DNA from 4 places in the Paractinoplanes hotanensis genome. Region 1 is predicted to be linked to each of the others. Evidence: riboswitches for the same ligand, from Rfam matches in the RefSeq annotation. Region 1 holds a riboswitch; each other region holds the start of a gene.
The links. Region 1 has a riboswitch for cyclic di-AMP ahead of LXN57_RS31715 (C40 family peptidase). Riboswitches for the same ligand answer to the same signal wherever they lie in the genome.
Positions count from the first base shown of each region.

Region 2: it holds a riboswitch for cyclic di-AMP, as region 1 does, so the genes downstream of both, LXN57_RS28475 (C40 family peptidase) here and LXN57_RS31715 (C40 family peptidase) in region 1, are expected to answer to the same signal.
Region 3: it holds a riboswitch for cyclic di-AMP, as region 1 does, so the genes downstream of both, LXN57_RS17925 (coiled-coil domain-containing protein) here and LXN57_RS31715 (C40 family peptidase) in region 1, are expected to answer to the same signal.
Region 4: it holds a riboswitch for cyclic di-AMP, as region 1 does, so the genes downstream of both, LXN57_RS24065 (C40 family peptidase) here and LXN57_RS31715 (C40 family peptidase) in region 1, are expected to answer to the same signal.

Region 1 covers NZ_JAMQOL010000046.1:134,121-137,373, forward strand. Annotated here, with positions in the region: gene LXN57_RS31705 ((2Fe-2S)-binding protein) at 1-277, opposite strand, end outside; gene LXN57_RS31710 (FAD binding domain-containing protein) at 281-1,156, opposite strand; cyclic di-AMP (ydaO/yuaA leader) riboswitch at 1,521-1,652, shown strand; gene LXN57_RS31715 (C40 family peptidase) at 1,677-2,144, shown strand; gene LXN57_RS31720 (AMP-binding protein) at 2,185-3,253, opposite strand, start outside.
Region 2 covers NZ_JAMQOL010000041.1:54,226-57,478, reverse strand. Annotated here, with positions in the region: gene LXN57_RS28480 (Mur ligase family protein) at 1-841, opposite strand, end outside; cyclic di-AMP (ydaO/yuaA leader) riboswitch at 1,298-1,483, shown strand; gene LXN57_RS28475 (C40 family peptidase) at 1,490-2,299, shown strand; gene mraZ (division/cell wall cluster transcriptional repressor MraZ) at 2,857-3,253, shown strand, end outside.
Region 3 covers NZ_JAMQOL010000022.1:94,711-97,963, forward strand. Annotated here, with positions in the region: gene LXN57_RS17920 (glycoside hydrolase family 65 protein) at 1-906, shown strand, start outside; gene LXN57_RS17925 (coiled-coil domain-containing protein) at 980-2,008, opposite strand; cyclic di-AMP (ydaO/yuaA leader) riboswitch at 2,012-2,144, opposite strand; cyclic di-AMP (ydaO/yuaA leader) riboswitch at 2,356-2,489, shown strand; gene LXN57_RS17930 (coiled-coil domain-containing protein) at 2,493-3,253, shown strand, end outside.
Region 4 covers NZ_JAMQOL010000034.1:33,634-36,886, reverse strand. Annotated here, with positions in the region: gene LXN57_RS24070 (sigma-70 family RNA polymerase sigma factor) at 1-561, shown strand, start outside; gene LXN57_RS24065 (C40 family peptidase) at 650-1,615, opposite strand; cyclic di-AMP (ydaO/yuaA leader) riboswitch at 1,628-1,773, opposite strand; gene LXN57_RS24060 (DUF3817 domain-containing protein) at 1,942-2,262, opposite strand; gene LXN57_RS24055 (hypothetical protein) at 2,275-2,682, opposite strand; gene LXN57_RS24050 (DUF6158 family protein) at 2,823-3,035, shown strand; gene LXN57_RS24045 (DUF1360 domain-containing protein) at 3,041-3,253, shown strand, end outside.

The DNA of each region.
Region 1 (3,253 bases):
ACTGCATGAAGCCCTCTTGGATCGGGTCGAGCTCGGCCCCTTTGGCCAGGCCTTCGACCGTACGGACGGCGTGCCCGTCGGCCATGGCGGCGAGCACGGTGCACGACTTGACGGGTTCACCGTCGAGCCAGACCACGCACGTGCCGCAGTTGCTCGTGTCGCAGCCCCAGTGCGTGCCGGTCAGGCTCAGCGTGTCGCGCAGGAAGTGCACGAGCAGCAGCCGGCCCTCGATCTCAGCTGTGACCTCGACGTCGTTGACGGTCATCGTGACCTGCATGATTCAGCTCCTCGCCCGGGCCACGGCCGCGCGCAGCGTCCGCCTGGTCAACTCGTCGGCGAGGTGGCGCTTGTAGTCGGCGCTGCCCCGCTGGTCGGTGGCCGGGTCGCAGCTGCGTGCCGCGATCGCGCCGGCCTGCTCGTACAGTTCCTCGGCGGGCTCGCGGCCCCGCAGCGCGGCCGAGACCTCCCGGATGCCGGTGGTGTTGGGCCCGACGGCCGCCAGCCCCACCCGGGCGTCGGCGATCGTGCCGTCGGCGGCCAGCCACACCGCGGCGCCGGCCGAGACCACGGCCCAGTCGCCGGCGCGGCGCTCGACCTTCTCGTACGCGCTGCCGCCACCCGGCCGCAGCGGCAGCCGGATCTCGGTCAGCATCTCGTCGTCGCCGACCGCCGTCTCGTACGGGCCGACGTGGAACTCCTCCATCGTCACGACCCGCTCCGAGCCGCCCGGCCCGCGGATGACGCAGCTCGCGTCGAGCGTCGTGCACACCGCCGACAGGTCTTCCGACGGGTCGGCCTGGCACAGCGAGCCGCCCAGCGTGCCGCGGTTGCGGACGATCGGGTCGGCGATCACGCGCTCGGCGTCGCGGAAGATCGGGAACGCGGCCGCCAGCTCGTCGGACTCGAGCAGCTCGCGGTGACGGGTCAGAGCACCTATGCGTACCTCGTCGCCGGCGAACCGGATGTAGCCCAGCTCGGCGTGCAACGGATTGATGTCGATCAGATAGTCGAAGTTCGCCAGCCGCAGCTTCATCATCGGCAGCAGGCTGTGACCGCCCGCGACCAGACGCGCTGAGCTGCCCAGACGTTCCAGCAGACCGATGGCCTGGTCCACACTGGTGGCACGCTCGTACTCGAACGGAGCCGGCACCTGCACCCTGCACCTCCTGCGATTGCCGAGCATCTTTCCTGAGCGCGATCCAATGTCAACAGCTACCTAAGAGATGCCTTAGGTTGCTCTGCGTGATCGCCTGGGGGTGTTCGGCCGGCCCCGAATCGTCGGCGATCAGCACGAATTGGGTGACGAGGCTCACCGATCGGCCCGCCGGAAATCGCGCCGGTCACTCCCTGCTGATACCGGATGTCCGGAACGACTTCGGACGGGGATTCCGATCTGTGACAACTGTTGCCGCCGGGACGGCTGCGAAAAGGTCAGAATCGCCGACCGCGGCCGATCGTCATCCCGTGCCGCCCCGGGACGCCGAGTCCCGCCCACCTGTGGGCGGCCCGACCTGACATCGACAGGAAACTTCCACGGGCGGGAACGGGGGAACCACATCGCCGGTCCACGGACCGGCTCGGGGTGAAGTCGCGCGAGCGGCGGGCCGCCTTCAGGCCTAATCCGACAGCTAACCTCGCAGGCGGTTGAAGGACCGAGGATCGTCTTGTCTTTCCCCATGACGCTGCGCCGCCTGCTGCTCGTTGCCGCGGCGGCGGTCATCGCCACCACCATGCTCGTCTCCCCCGCGGCCGCCGCGGCAGCACCAACAGCCTCAGCGGTCGTCGCCGCCCGCGGGCTCAAGGTCGTCGCCTTCGCCCGGGCCCAGAGGGGCAAGCCCTACAGGTACGGCGCTCAGGGACCGAGCGCGTTCGACTGTTCCGGGCTCGCCGGTTTCGCGTACGCCAAGGCCGGTAAGAAACTGCCCCGCACGGCGCAGGCCCAGTACCGTGCCGCCCGCAGGATCACCAGCGCGGCGGCCCGCCCGGGCGACCTGGTCTTCTGGGTCTCGGGCAGCCGCGCCTACCACGTGGCCGTCTATGCGGGCGCCGGCCAGGTCTGGCACGCCCCCAAGCCCGGCGACCGCGTCAAGCTGGCCAAGATCTGGAACTGGAAACAGGTCCGCTTCGCCCGCGTCGCCGGCTGACGGGCCGGCCGTCAGAGGCCGTTCTCGTAGGACGTGACGCTCACCGCAGGGCTCCCTTCTGGACCTTGCCCATAGCGTTGCGCGGCAGGGCGTCGAGCAGGCGCACGGACCGCGGGCGCTTGTGGGCGGCCAGGCGGTCGGCGACCCAGGCGATCAGGGCACGCTCGGTGACGCCTTCGGCGACTACGTACGCGGTGATCTGCTCTCCGAGGTCTGGGTGGGGTGTGCCGACGACGGCCGCCTCCCGCACGCTGGGGTGCAGCAGCAGCGCGTCCTCGACCTCGCCGGCGCCGACGCGGTAGCCGCCGGTCTTGATGAGGTCGGTCGAGGCGCGGCCGACGATGCGGTGCCACCCGTCGGCGCCGATCGTCGCGACGTCGCCGGTGACGAACCACCCCTCGGGTCTTTCCCGGCCCAGGTAGCCGTCGAACAGGGTGGCCCCGCGCACCTGCAGGTGGCCGATCGTGTCCGGCTCGTCGAGGGGGTCGCCGGCGTCGCCGACCAGGCGGGTCTCGACGCCGGGGATCGGGAGGCCGACCTGCCCCGGGCGGCGTTCGCCGTCGGCCCGGGCGCTCACCGTGATCAGGGTTTCGGTCATGCCGTAGCGCTCGACCGGCGCCTGGCCGGTCAGGGTGCGGAGCTCGTCGAAGACCGGGGCGGGCAGGGGCGCGCTGCCGGAGACGAGCAGGCGGGCCGAACGCAGGGCGCGAGCCTCGGTGGGGGCGGCGCAGACCCGGGACCAGACGGTGGGGACGCCGAAGTACATCGTGCCGGGCGTGGCCGCGTACGCCTGGGGTGTGGGCCTGCCGGTGTGCGACAGCCGGGAGCCAATCCGCAGCGGGCCGAGCACCCCCAGCACCAGGCCGTGCACGTGGAAGAGCGGGAGGCCGTGCACGAGAGTGTCGCCGGCGGTCCACTGCCAGACCTGCGCGAGGGCGTCGAGGTCGGCGGCGAGGGCGCGGCGCGAGATCACGGCGCCCTTGGGCGGGCCGGTCGTGCCGCTGGTGTAGAGAACCAGGGCGGGCGCGTCGGGATCGGGCTCGTCCGGAACACCGTGATCGGCGCCGGTGGCGTGCGCCTCGATCAGCTCGGCCCCGGAGTCGCCGAGG
Region 2 (3,253 bases), on a different contig from region 1:
CGATCGAGGCCACCGTCGAGAGCCGGGGGAGCGCCTCGATCGGGCGGACCCCGAACTCGGCCGCCACGGCCAGCGCGGTCGCCGCGTTGCCGATGTTCACCGTGCCCGGCAGCTGCAGCTTCACCAGGTGCCAGTCACCGCGCGGGTCGACCACGCCGTCGTCCTCGACCCGCCACTGCGCCTGCGGGCGGCGCAGCGGGCAACCGGTGCACCACCAGTCGCCGTTGGCGCGCTCGATCGGGTGGCCGCTCTCGGGGCAGACGAAGGAGTCGTCGAGCCAGCGCTGGCCGGCGCTGAACCAGGTGATGTGCGAGGAGCCCTGCGCGGCCCAGACCACCATCGGGTCGTCGGCGTTGGCCACCACCGAGACGTCGGGGTGGCCGGCCAGCGCGGTGCGCCACATCTGCGCCATCATCGCGACCTCTTTGGCCCGGTCGAGCTGGTCGCGCGAGAGGTTGAGCAGCGCCACCACGCGCGGGTTGGTCTCGTCGATCACCCGGGCCAGGTAGTGCTCGTCGACCTCGAGCACGGCGAACGGTGTGGCGCCCGCCTTGGCCAGCGCCGACGTGTGCCCGGTGGGCATGTTGGCGCCGAAGGAGTTGGTGGCCACCGGGCCGAGCACCCCGAGCGCGGCCGCCGCGAGCCGGGTGGTGGTCGTCTTGCCGTTGGTGCCGGACACGAGCGCGATCGCCCGGCCGGCGGCCAGGTGGGTCAGCAGCTCCGGATCGATCTTGAGGCCGATCCAGCCGCCGATGACCGAGCCGTCGCCGCGTCCCGCAGCCCTGGAGAGCGCGGCCGCGGTCTTCGACACGGAGGTCGCGACCTTGGCGCGCAGGGGCATTTTCCCGTCCGTCACGGCGACGAGGGTACCGGAACGGCAGGTTACGTCGAGTTGCCGAGAGTCCGATTTCAGCGTCCCGGGGCGGACGCTCCGGACAGCCATCGAGATCGGCCGTTCGGCCCACCCCATTTTGGCCGGTGAGAAAGGTTTGAACAGCGGAAGAGTGAATATCGGGCGACCGTCACCCCGATGGTGGCGAAGAATTATGTGTTCTGATTCACCCGTAACTGTAGACCGGTAGTGATTTGTCGATCACTCCTCGTTATGGCATTTATCGTCGCCTGGTAACAAATCGGACAGTGGTCGATATGCCAAACACTCTCAGTGACGAAAGCGGATACTGCAACCTTCGAGAAATTCGGGTAGCAAGGTCTGGCCGGCGGCACCCGCTGCCCGACTCGCGACGACCTGGTTCACGCCGAGCCCTGCCCCGGGCCGGTCGACGCGACCACCCGAGCACCATGTACGACCAACACAGGCATACGGGGGCAGGGACGGGGGACCCAATTCTGGTCCTCTCCGCGCCACCCGCTCCGGTGGCGACCACGGAGAAGACCTTGGGGTGAAGTCGCCTAACGGTGACCGGGCAGCCTTCCCGCCCGAACCCGACAGCTAACCTCGCAGGCGTGCCGGAGGGATATCTCTACCGTGCACGAACACAGTTCGAGCCGTGGCCGCCGCATGCGTGGCGCCGGCACCATCGCACTGTCACTGGGTCTCTGCCTTTGCGCCGGCCAGCTGGTCGCAGCCTCGCCGGCCAGCGCCGCCACCGTCACCCCCATCATGGCGGCGGCTGCCTCGGCGAAGGTCAAGCCCGTGGTCAAGACCTCGTACTCCACCCGGAAGGTCAAGTCCGGCAAGAGTGTCAAGGTGACCGCCAAGTACATCAACCCGGTCAACGGCAAGGTCGTCACGTCCGGCACGGTGCGCCTGCAGGCGTTCCGCAAGGGCAAGTGGGTCAACCAGACGTCGAAGAACCTGGGCAGCAGCGGCTCGGTCGCGCTCTCGTTCAAGCCTGGCACCAGCGGCTACCTGCGCGCCGTCTACGCCGGATCCGCGAAGTTCGCCTCGTTGACGGGCGGCAAGACGTATGTGAGCGTCGTGCCGAACGGCAACAAGATCATCAACGAGGCGAAGAGGCACGTCGGTTCGCTGTACAAGTTCGGTGCGGCCGGCCCCACGCGCTTCGACTGCTCGGGCTACACGATGTACGTCTACAAGAAGACGATCGGCAAGAAGCTGCCGCACAAGGCGAACCTGCAGCAGAAGTACGGCAAGTCGGTCGCCAAGAGCAAGAAGCAGATCGGCGACCTGATCGTCTTCCGGAGCGGCTCGTACGGGTCGCACGTCGGCATCTATGCCGGCAGCGGCTACATGTACGACTCGCCGCACACGGGCGCGCGCGTCTCGAAGCGCAAGATGTACGGCTCCAACTACGTGGTCCGCCGTCTGGTCTGACAACCGGGCACGGATCAGCAACTCAGCGGGGCGCGACCGGTTCGGTCGCGCCCTTGCTGTCAAGGACAGCCCGACCGGCACAGCCGGCCGGGCTGTCCTTATATATGCGAGTGGCCCGTGCGGCGCTCCACTACCCGGCCCGCGGTCCACCGCTCACTGCCCGGCGCCCCACCATCCGCCCCGGGGTCCACCGCTCACTGCCTGGCGCCCACCATCCGCCCCGCGGTCCTCCACTTTCCTCCCCCGGGTGGGTTGACAGGTTTCTTGTCTGGCGGCTTTGGGCGTGTTCGTCACGATTCTCAGCGGGCGCGCTGGAGGATGTCGGAAACCGGACGGGGTTGATCATGGTCTCGCCCTCCACTCGGCACCCCCCTCCCTGAGCTGGGGTTTCGTGTGCGAGCAACCTTCGCGACCCCGTCCATTCCGCTTGCGGGTGGAGGGAAGTGGAGTAGAGTGGAGCACAGTGGCAGGGCCGATGGCGAACCTCACCTGAGCGACCTGCCGACCCGAGTTGACAGGCGGACCGCGAACCGCCCGGGGGCAGGGGGTGGGCGCCGATGTTCCTCGGCACGCACACCCCACGCCTCGATGACAAGGGGCGGCTGATCCTTCCGGCGAAGTTCCGAGATGAGCTGGCGGGAGGCGTCGTGATCACCAAGGGGCAGGAACGCTGCTTGTACGTCTTCCCGATGCCGGAATTCCAGCGCATCGCCGGTCAGCTGCGGGAAGCGCCGGTCACGAACAAGGCGGCCCGGGCTTACGGCCGGGTCTTCTTCGCCAGCGCGCACGACGAGATCCCCGACAAGCAGGGCCGGGTCACCATCCCGGCGCACCTGCGGGGCTATGCGGGTCTCGACCGTGAGCTCGTGGTGATCGGGGCCAGCACCCGTGTCGAGATCTGGGACAAGCAGTCCTGGGAGGACTACCTCGCGGCGAGCGAGGACGAGTTCGCCG
Region 3 (3,253 bases), on a different contig from region 1:
GACGAGTACACGGCCGTGGTCGACGACAACATCTACACCAACCTGCTGGCCCAGCAGAACATGCTGGCCGCGGCCGATGCGGCCAAGCGGCACCCCGACCTCGCCCGCAAGCTGGGCGTGGACGACGAGGAGACGGCGAGCTGGCGGGACGCGGCGGCCTCGGTGCACATCCCGTTCGACAAGGAGCTGGGCGTCCACCAGCAGTCCGAGGGCTTCACGCGGCTGCAGGAGTGGGACTTCGAGAACACCCCACCCGAGGCGTACCCGCTGCTGCTCAACTACCCGTACTTCGACCTGTACCGCAAGCAGGTGGTCAAGCAGGCCGACCTGGTCATGGCGATGTACATCCGCGGTGACGCCTTCACCCCGGAGGAGAAGGCCCGCAACTTCGCCTACTACGACGCCCGTACGGTGCGCGACTCGTCGCTGTCGGCCTGCGTCCAGGCCGTGATGGCGGCCGAGGTGGGCCACCTCGAGCTGGCCCACGACTACCTGGGCGAGGCCGCCCTGATGGACCTGCACGACCTGCACCAGAACTCGCGGGACGGCCTGCACATCGCGTCGCTGGCCGGCACGTGGATCTCGCTGGTGGCCGGTCTGGGCGGCATGCGCGACTTCAACGGTCAGTTGTCGTTCGCGCCGCGCCTGCCCAGCCGGATCAACAACCTGGAGTTCTCGCTGCTCTGGCGCGGGCTGCGGCTGCGGGTGAACGTGACCGCGGAGGACGCCACGTACTCGCTGCGCAACGGCGGCGGATCGGCTCGCCTGGTGCTCCAGCACCACGGCAAGGACGTCGAGGTCACCCAGGTCAAGCCGGTGACGGTGCCCATTCCACCGGCGCACCCGGTCGGCCCCGCGCCGGTCCAGCCGGCGGGGCGTGCTCCGGTTCGGCGGGCCACCTCGTAAGCGGACAGCAAAAGGGGCCCCGGATTTCTCCGGGGCCCCTTTTCGCGTACTCGAGGCTTCTCGCCTCTCGATATCAGAGCATCGACACGTGCACATGGTCGGTGTGCGCGCTTGGCCCGCTGTAGGAACTCCAGCCCCTGGTCGGGAACCAGATCTGCTTGTACCAGATGACGTAATAGATGCCGAGGCGGTCGGCATTACGCACGAGGAATGCCATCAGGTTGTTGCCGTAGGTCTTCATGTCCGCGTTGTGCGCGACCGCGAAGCCCCGATCCTGCAACGACCAGTCGCAGGCCCGGCCCTTCGGGTGTTCGAACGGCCCGCCGTTGCGATGACAGCCGACGAACCGATCGAAGCCGGCCTTCTGCGTTTCCTTCAACATGTGCAGCGTGCGCGCGGTGATGCAGCCGCCGGTCGTCGGGTCGTCGACGTTGCAGGGCAGGCTCGGGAAGCCGCCGTTCGAGTCGCGCGGAGCCGGCGCCGCGGTCGGTGACTCGGCGAGCACGACGCCCTGGGTCAGGCTCTGACCGCCGACCAGGGCGAGGGCCTTGTCCGCGGCCTCTTTCTGCTTGCGCATCACGACCAGGCTGGTCTGCTGCTTCTTGACCTCGGCGTCGAGCGCGGCCTTCTTCGAGTTGACCTGGTCGATCGCCTTGTTCAGCTCGGCCAGCTTGCGGTCCTGAATGGTGTTGATCTCTTCGAGCGAGACGGCCTTCTGCAGGAAGTCGCTCGAGCCCTGGCTGCCCAGCAGGAAGCCGGCCGTGCCGAGGTGGCCGGTGCGGTACTGCTGCGCGGCGATCGCGTTGACCTCGGGCAACAGGGCGAGGCGCCGGCCCTGGGCCACCTTGATCTCGGCGGCCAGCCGCTTCTGCGCCTTCGTCGACCTCGCCACCGCGGCCTTGGCGGCGACGAATTTGCGGTTCGAGGACTCGATGACGTCGTCCAGAGTCGCGTTCTTGGCGACTGAGCCGCCCGCCTCGTCGGGCGTGGCCGAGGAGCCATCAGGCTCGGCGCTCGCCGGGGAAGCGGGTGCGGCCAGGAAAGACAGGGCCACGATCGGCGCCAGGGCAAGCATCAGCCACCGGCGGGGTCGTACGGTCAATGCAGTTCCTTCCGGTAAACCGCCGACCGGGTTAGCTGACGGGTTCGGGACGGAAGCGATCCCTACCGCTTGCGCGGATACACCCCACTGACCTGGTTCCCCGGCTCGCCTCGCGGCGATTGGGCGGTGGCCTGCCGGCACCTCGGGGGCGGTGCCTCGGTGGCAGAACCGGCGGCCAGTTTACCCGAGAGTTCGCTTCGCTTCAGCGCTGCGGAATGGCAAATTTCGTAGTCATGCCAACACATTCCGTAATTCTCGTGACTGATGGTCGTGGTCGAATTGCACTGCGTGCGATAACTGTCGATTGCTCGATGAGTTGGGTATGGTCGGTGGCGGTCCTCACCCCCAGGGGGCCGCCGCCTAATCGCCTTCACGGCGAGCCGGGGAACCAATCTTTCCGGGGTGAATCCGCGCAAGCGGTAGGGATCACTTCCGTCCCGAACCCGTCAGCTAACTCGGTCGGCGGCCGACGGAAGGAACAGGTGTGCGGCACAAGACTGTCCGGCGAAGATTGGCATCGTCATTGGCGTTGCTCATCGCGATCTCCGGCCTCGCGGTCGCGGTGGCCGGTCCGGCCGGCGCGGCCCCCGGCGACAACGGCGACGACGGCGAGGGCGCTCCCAAGTCCCTGATCCAGCAGCTCCAGGCCGCCTCCAAGGGCTTCCTCGAGGCCCAGGAGGCGCTGACCAACTCCCGCAAGCGGCAAACCCAACTGGCCGCGAAGGTCAAGCAGCTCGACGCCGAACTCGGCCCGCGCCAGGCCGCGATCGACGAGATCGTCCAGCAGTCGTACCGCACCGGCCGCCTCGGGCCGATGACCGCGCTGCTCACGGCCAACTCGTCCGGCAGCTTCCTCGATCGGGCCGAGACGCTCGAGACCGTGGCGGTCAAGGAAAACGCCGCTGTGGCCGATCTGAAGGCCAACCGGGACGCGCAGCAGCGGGCCAAGCTCGCCATCGACGCCGAGGTGCGCAACCAGCAGAAGCAGGTCAACCTCATGGCCAAGCGCAAGGTGCAGGCCGAGAACGCGCTGAAGGCGGCGAACGCCGGCGAGGACGCCGACGAGCCGTCGGACAGTCAGGCCAGTTCGAGCAACAAGGCCAGCCCGGCTCCGCGCAACCGGGACGGCTCGCTGTCCGAAGAGGGCTGCACCCGGAAAGACCCCACCACCAGCGGCTGCCTGACGCCCCGCACGCTGCACGCGCTCAAGGAGGCTCAGGCCGACGGGTTCACCCGCTACGTGGC
Region 4 (3,253 bases), on a different contig from region 1:
TACAAGTTCTCGACCTACGCCACGTGGTGGGTGCGCCAGGCGATCAGCCGGGCCATCGCCCAGCAGGAGCGCACCGTGCGCCTCCCGGTCCACCTGGTCGAAGACGTCAACCGCATGCGCAACGTCACCCGCCAGCTCGTCCGCGAGCTCGGCAGTGACCCCGAGCCCGAGCAGATCGCGACCGCTCTCGGCGTGACCGTCGAGCGCGTCAACGAGCTCACCCGCTGGGCCCAGGACACGGTTTCCCTCGACACCCCGGTCGGCGACGACGGCGACACCAACCTCGGCGACCTGGTCGCCGACAGCGACGCCCCCTCGCCGGAAGAGATCGTGCTGACCGCCCTGGAGCGCCAGCGCATCGAGGGTCTGCTCAACCACCTCGACGACCGGTCGGCCGGCATCATGCGGGCCCGCTACGGCCTCGAGGACGGCCGCGAGCACTCGCTCACCGAGGTGGCTTCCCGCTTCTCGCTGAGCCGTGAGCGCATCCGTCAGCTCGAGATCCAGGCGCTCGGCCGGCTGCGCGAGCTGGCCCGGGCCGAGGGCCTGCAGGCCGCCTGACGTTCCGCCTTCCTTCCCCCCGTTACTCACAAGACGCGAAAGGCCGGTACCCCGAGGGGTACCGGCCTTCTCCGGTTCTCGAGCCGGTCTAGTTGACCCGGCCGTAGCCGTACGGCGTCATGATGTTCATGCCGCGCTTCTTCACCACCGTGCCCGAGTGCGGCGCGTCGATGATCTGACCACCGCCCACATAGAGGGCGACATGGCCGAGACTCCGGTAGAACACGAGGTCACCCGGTTGCAGGTCGCCCTTGCTGATATGGGTGACTTCGTTCCACTGGGCCTTGGTCTGGTGCGACAAGGACTTGCCGGCCGCCCGCCACGCCGCCGAGGTCAGCCCCGAGCAGTCGTAGCTGCCCGGACCGTCCGCGCCGAACAGGTACGGCTTACCGAGCTGGTTGTACGCGAACGTGACAGCGGCACCAGCCTTGCCGGAGATCTGCGGGATCGGGCCGGTGTACTTGCTGCCCTTCTCCTGCCCCTGGCCGAAGGCCGCCTCGCGCATCGCGAACAGCTTCTTGAGGTCTTTCTGGATCGACCCCTTCTGCGCGTTCAGCGCGTTCACCTGGGCCGTCTGCTTGACCTGGGTCGCCTTGAGGGCGGCCTGCTTCTCGGCGAAGCCCTGGGTGGCCGCGGTGAAGGTGTCGATGTCGCGCTGGTTGGACTTCGTGATCAAGTCCAGGTACGCCATGCGGTCCATCATGCTGTCCTGGCCGCCGCCGGTGAGCAGCGCGCTCATCGGCCCGACGCGACCCTGCTTGTAGGACGTGGTGGCCAGATTGCCCACCTGGGCGCTGGCGGCCTTCAGCTTCGCCTGAGCGGGCTTGAGGGACGCCTGGAGCTTGACCTGATCAGCCTGGGTCTTCTTCAGGTTGATCCGCATCTGGTTGTACTTCTCGGTGATGTCCTCGAGCTTGTTGGACGCCGTCTCGATCTGCTTCTTCAGCTCGCTGGCGGACGGGGCCGCGTGTGCGGCTGTCCCCAGCGAGCCGGTGATCGCGACAGCGAGCGCCGCGACGACGAGGACCCGAAGCCTCGTGCGGGGGTGGGGCACCGGTCAGTGGCCTTTCTTCCGCTCGGCCGCCTACCGGGTCAGCTGACGGGCTCGGGTGGGAAGAACACCCTTCCGCTCGCGCGGATTCGCCCCGATGACACGGTTCCCCGGTTCTGTCGGACGCGCATGGCGCCACGAAGATTCGGCGGCGTTGGCCGGCGCCACGGGAGGGGGAGTGGCTGCGGACCGAACCAACCGCATTAACTTATCGGCGGGATCATCAAAAGCAAGGGCCCACAGAGTGATTTAAGACAATGGCCCGATACGCGTTAATGATCCCGATAACAGCAAGTGATTCGACGACCGCAATGCGTGCGGCCGGACTGTCAAACGGGACTTTTCGTCAACTCGGCGGCGGGCACCCATTCCCGGGTCACCTTACGCTCGGCCCAGAAAGACAGGAACGGGATCGTGCCGCTCAACATCACCAGGATCATGCGGCCGAACGGCCAGTGGGCCCGGCGCGACAGATCGAACGTGGCGACCAGATAGACCATGAACAGGAAACCGTGCGCGGGCCCGACGGCCGCGACCACGACCGGGTTGTCCGCGAGATATTTCAACGGCATGCCGACCACGACGAGCGCGAGCAGGCAGACGCCGACGATCCACGCGATGATCCGGTAGCGGGTCAGGGCACCCTGCACTTTGCTTCTGTCCTATCCGGGATAGTCGCCCGGGCGGGCGCCGGGGTGGGCGTTGAGCCAGGCGAGATAGTCGTTGTAGGCGACCAGTTCGGGGTCGTCGGCATCCGGGGTGGAGCGGACGGCCACGCGTACCGGCCGGCCGACCGTAACAGCCTTGCCTGGGAGCTGTTCCTGGGCCTTTTCCGGCGGAGCGGGCTCTGCCGGGTGGCCGCCTTTCCGACGGGCGAGTTGAACCTCGCGGAACCAGAGGAACACGACGAAGGCCGCGAAGACCGGCCACTCGAACATGTAGCCCCAGCTGATCGCGTTGCCCTCCTGGGCGCGGCTGAACTGCCACCAGCCCAGGATCAGGCAGCCCGCGGTCAGCACCACCGCCAGGACATGCCGGACGATCCACGCCGGCGTCCACAGGCCCTTCATGCCCAGAAGCGTACCGGCGCGTGTTTGGCCGCGGCCCGCACGGGCAACCGTCCTGGCGTTCGCCACACCCCTCGGTGGCTGTCCTGGCCCGAAACGACCGGAGGTGCACGATGACAGAAGCTCACGGTGACTCACCGTTGATGGAAACCGGGATCGACCCCGCCTCACTGAGCGAGGACGACCTGTTCCGCGAACTCAGCAGCCTCTACCGGGCCCGTCTCGCGACGCTCCGCCACGGCCCCGACGCCGCCCTGTCGAACCACTTCAAGCGGACGGCCGACCTGGAGACGGAGTACATCACCCGCTATCCCAGCCGCGAGGTCGACACCGACCGGCTCACCCAGGCGTTCTAGGGAGAATCTTGACCGAGTCGCTGGGCGCGCGGCTGACGCGCGTCGGACAGTCGTATGCCCCCCACGAGCATCGCCCGCTGGTCGGCTACGTGACGGCGATGGGCGGTTTCACCGCTCTGGCCGCCGCTCTGGCCGCCGCGGCCAAGGTGACCGGAAAGCCGGCCCCCGCCCGCCCGGCCACCGCCGATGTGGTGCTGGTGTCACTGGCGACCCACAAG